2 regions of the Paenibacillus sp. FSL W7-1332 genome follow, and region 2 is predicted to be linked to the other one. Evidence: riboswitches for the same ligand, from Rfam matches in the RefSeq annotation. Region 2 holds a riboswitch; the other holds the start of a gene.
What was found. A riboswitch is a leader RNA that binds a small molecule or an ion and turns the genes downstream of it on or off. The one in region 2 is predicted to bind cobalamin.

Region 1: it holds a riboswitch for cobalamin, as region 2 does, so the genes downstream of both, MKX98_RS03525 (ribonucleoside-diphosphate reductase subunit alpha) here and MKX98_RS27400 (ABC transporter substrate-binding protein) in region 2, are expected to answer to the same signal.

What each region holds. Positions count from the first base shown of each region.
Region 1 covers NZ_CP150209.1:819,965-822,430, reverse strand. The annotation lists gene MKX98_RS03530 (MTH1187 family thiamine-binding protein) at 60-365, opposite strand; cobalamin riboswitch at 725-959, shown strand; gene MKX98_RS03525 (ribonucleoside-diphosphate reductase subunit alpha) at 1,153-2,466, shown strand, end outside.
Region 2 covers NZ_CP150209.1:6,054,299-6,056,764, reverse strand. The annotation lists gene MKX98_RS27405 (histidine phosphatase family protein) at 1-414, shown strand, start outside; cobalamin riboswitch at 567-771, shown strand; gene MKX98_RS27400 (ABC transporter substrate-binding protein) at 1,029-2,033, shown strand; gene MKX98_RS27395 (iron ABC transporter permease) at 2,030-2,466, shown strand, end outside.

The sequences.
Region 1 (2,466 bases), 2.3 Mb from region 2:
CTTCAGCAGCAAAATGCAAGCCCAATTCTTACGGAAATATCCCCCTGAAACTGGCGGCATTAACCGCCTAATTTCTCCTGCACGGACTGGATCTTCTGTTTGCTTGAGGAAACTTGATCCCTGCGGTCGTCGATCTTCACGGAAGTCGATACGCGCTGCGCACCGGACAGAAAAGGCGCTTCATGCAAAGCCTCAATCGCCCGCCAGATCATGTTAAGCTCCCCCTCGATGATGGTGCTCATTGAAGTCAGCTCATAGGATATTCCATCCTGTTGTTTCAATACACGCTGCATCTCAGCAACATAAGAGCTCAAACTCGTTGTTGCGGTTCCGATTGGAATCACCGTTACCTCCGCTATTGCCATCTTAAAAACCTCCCTTGTTCCCATCCCATTTATATGGAATGCTCTAAATTTCCGAATACTGTTATCATAACAATTCTGGCCCTCCATATCAAAGTCCGTCTGCCTGTAGCTTCACACAAGATATGGTGTACCTTCCTCGTTTCGTCCATACGAATATATCCTATTTTGTCAAAACGATAATATACGTGGTATCTGCGCAGAAAAGGTCGCATTTGGTCACAATTCAGGAAATGTTATGGCCTTTTGGCAGTTTCTTAACTGGCACAATGACCGCTCGTTTGCTATAATTCATTTTGCGTTCAATTTTAAGAATATGGTTTACAAACACAATATATTGGGTTAAATTAGATTAACAACAACCAAATATAGTGTGTATAGGTGCCGGATCAACCTATAAGGCAGTCCGGCTTAATAGGGAAGCATGGTGTAAATCCATCACGGTCCCGCCACTGTAAGGGCTCTAAGGCTGTTTATGATATATCAGCCATTCACATCCGACATATGCCACCGAGGAACCGGAGCAAGGTCTCGGGAAAGGCAACGCCGAGGGAAGAAGCTCAAGTCAGGAGACCTGCCTATATGCAGTAGACACCAACCTACGGGGTTTTAGGTAAGTGTTCGTTAAACTTGCGTCTGTACATAACATCATGCCCGTTCATGGGCTTATGGCAAACGTCATTTTCGAATCACAGCGCACGGACATTTTCAAGCCTGCCCGCGGGTTTTAGAAAATGTTTTTTTGATGTCCTTTTTCATATTTCCCCCGAAGAAAGCGAGGAATTTATTCATGCCCCAGCTCGTAGTTAAACCGAACAACCGTCAGCTCGCCTTTGATGAAATTCGCCTCTCCGTCTATGCCGATCGGACTCTGAAAGGATTGGACATGCTCGATAAAGAGCGCCTGCTTCGCGGCGTCAATGCCAAATTGCGCGGCGAGCAAGTTACCGGCGAAGAAATCAGCAACGCCTTCACGATGTCCGCCCTTGAGCTTGTCACCAAAGAGGAGCCGAATTGGAAGTTTGCAGCTGCGCGTTCGTTTCTGACCTCTTTATATAAAAAAGCGGCCACCAACCGCCGATACAAAGCCTACCCGGAAGAGCCATACGGTGCCTTCTATCCGCTCATTACGGAGCTTGTACAGAAAGGCATCTATCGCGAGGATCTTCTGACCAGCTATACCAAAGAACAAATCGAAGAGCTCGGCGAGTGCATCGATCCAAGCCGCGATCTGCTGTTTGATTACATCGGTCTGTTGACGCTGGCTGAGCGTTACCTGGCAAACGATTTTGACGGTCGCGTTATGGAACTTCCGCAAGAACGCTACATGGTCATCGCAATGTTCCTCATGCATAACGAGCCTGCCGACAAGCGTCTTGACCTTGTCAAAGAAGCCTACTGGGCCATGAGTAACCTGTACATGACGGCGGCTACGCCGACAATGTCCAATGCAGGCAAAAAGGTAGCCGGCCAGCTTTCCAGCTGCTTCATCGATACCGTAGACGACTCCCTGGAAGGGATCTTCGATTCCAATACGGATATCGCCCGTCTCAGCAAAATGGGCGGCGGCATCGGGGTATACCTCGGTAAAGTCCGTGCACGCGGCTCTGACATCCGCGGTCACAAGAATACCAGCTCCGGCGTTATCCCTTGGATTCGCCAGTTGAACAACACCGCTGTTAGCGTTGACCAATTGGGAACTCGTAAAGGTGCCATCGCGGTTTATCTGGATGTGTTCCACAAAGACATTCTATCCTTCCTGGATCTGAAGCTGAACAACGGTGACGAGCGTATGAGAGCACATGACGTGTTCCATGGCGTATGTCTGCCTGACTTGTTCATGGAGGCTGTAGAAGCACGTGAAGAGTGGAGCCTGTTCTGTCCGCATGAAGTGAAGAAAATCATGGGCTGGAAAGACGAGAATGGCCGTCCGCTGGGCCTTGAAGACTTCTATGATCAAGGACAAGGCGAAGGCGAATTCCGTCAAAAGTATGCTGAAGCCGTGGCGAACCCGCTGCTGCCCCGCATTACGGTACAAGCCATCGACATTATGAAGCGCATCATGAAATCCCAGCTTGAAACGGGTACACCGTACATGTTCTAC
Region 2 (2,466 bases):
GCATTCTTGACCGGATTGCATTTGGATTTAAAGGAACTGTTGCATGTAGAGGAAGATCCGGATACCCTTGTGCAGGCAGAGGCAGAGGCAGAGGCAGAGGCAGAGGCAGAGGCAGAGGCAGAGGCAGAGGCAGAGGCAGAGGCAGAGGCAGAGGCAGAGGCAGAGGCAGAGGCAGAGGCAGAGGCAGAGGCAGAGGCAGAGGCAGAGGCAATGCCAGTTGGTTATGTCCTTGGAGCACAGAGGGTGGAGCTTGATGTGCTTGTGGTGACCCATGGAGGCGTCATCCGGCAGATCGCTGCAGCAGTCCTTCCGCATACGGAATTCTGGGAGACGCAGGTGTCGCCGGGCGAGGAGCTCAAGCTGCAATTGACATGGGACGGAGAACGCTGGCAAGGCGTACGGTTAAGCGATTAAACGAAATCGTATGATATCGGTGCGGAATGGGCGATAACGGGATAAATCCGTATCATAAGGCATTTGAAATGACCGAAACTTTCGGTTGTAAGAGGGAGGTTTATCGCCTATAATCTTGGGCAGAGAAACCATGCTTGGCCTAACATACATAAATTCATATTATTTGCGAGGGTCCCGGACAGAGGGCATTTATTGTCATCTGCCGGGTTAATAGGGAAGCCGGTGCAAGTCCGGCACGGTCCCGCCACTGTGAAGCAGGGACTTCTCCATATGCCACTGAGCCAAAAGCGCTTGGGAAGGCGGAGAAGTCGTTACAGCCTGCAAGTCAGGAGACCTGCCCTCGGCGAATGAATGACGGTCCTTCGAGGAGAGGATTACGTTTGCCGGACCCATGCAGCATGTGTGGGCGGAAGTTTAAGGCGCTATCTGTGAACGGTGATCCAGATGTCCTTATGTTAAAACGTAATCCCTGATTCCTTGTTTTACGAGGAGTCGGGGATTTTTGCTTCTTTGGAGTATGACGATTGATGTTTTTTTCTCCCGGTAAGGATCGGTCGAAGGAATGTAAACTCGCAGCGCCAGGTTCTCAATTATGTATAGGGGGATTTCAAGAGATGAAAGCATTGAACAAAACATGGTCCGTACTTCTGGTAGCCATACTGATGGCTCTGGCCTTGATCGGCTGTGGAGGCGAAGAAGCTGCGCCGAAGGATACAACGCCGCCGGCACAGCAGGAAGAGCAGAATAACGAAGCGCCTGCGGATTCGGGCGAAGAGCTTAAAACGACGTATCCGCTGACCGTCAAGGATTCAACCGGGGTTGAAATGACGTTTGAGAAAGCTCCGGCCAAAATTGCATCCCTGACACCGTCCGAGACGGAAAAACTGTTCGCTTTGGGCCTGGATGAGGAAATTGTGGGCGTGTCCGATAATGACGATTATCCGGAAGCGGCCAAATCCAAGCCGAAATTGGGCGGGTTCCAAGTAAATGAAGAGGCTATAATTGCAGCTGATGCCGATGTGGTATTCGCCGCTTCGATGAATGCCGAGAATGCCGAGAAATTGCGTGAGCTTGGCGTTACCCTGTTCGTCAATGATCCGAAAACCATCGATGCCGTAATGGAGAACATCCAGTTGATCGGACAAATTACGGACCGTCAAGCGGAAGCGAAAGCCGTCGTGGATCAGATGAAGCAGGAATTGACTACCGTTACAGAAGCCGTGAAATCCGTGAAGGATGAAGACAAAAAGAAAGTGTATGTGGAATTCTCTCCAGGATGGACCGTCGGCAAGGGCGAGTTTATGGATGAGATCATCACCTTAGCTGGCGGCGTTAACGCAGCCGGCGAAGCGGAAGGCTGGTTCGAAATCAGCGAGGAGAATATTATCGCTGCAAACCCCGACGTCATTCTGTACACGGACGATGTCGTTGACGAAGCAACCAAGAAAACATTGGATCAGCTGATTAAGGAGCGCGGCGGCTGGGATCAGATCGAAGCCATCAAGAACGATCAGGTCATATCCGTGGATGCGAATCTGTTAAGCCGTCCGGGTCCCCGTGTAACGCAAGGATTGATTGAAGTGGCGAAGGCCGTTTATCCGGAACTGATGAATCCATGAGTAAAAAACTTGCAGGATTCGGTGCGGCCGGCATCATCCTATTACTGTTAACCTTGGTTGTCAGTCTCGGAATCGGCTCCGTGCACCTGCCTGTGAGAGAGATTGGGGCGATGCTGCTGCACCGGCTGCCGGGAATCGGCGATTCCATCGTTCCGGGCTGGGAAGCTTCATCCGAGCAAATCTTAATGAAGGTGAGATTGCCGCGCATATTGCTTGGGATGCTCGTAGGAGCCTCCCTGGCCGTCGCCGGAGCCGCCTTTCAAGGGGTATTGCGCAATCCGCTGGCGGATCCGTTTACGCTCGGTGTATCCTCGGGTGCTGCGCTTGGCGCAGCATCCCTGATTTTTTTCGGGATGGAATACTCCTTTGCCGGAGGTTACACGCTCCCGCTTGTAGCGTTTCTGACCGGAGCAGGGACCTTATGGGTCGTTCT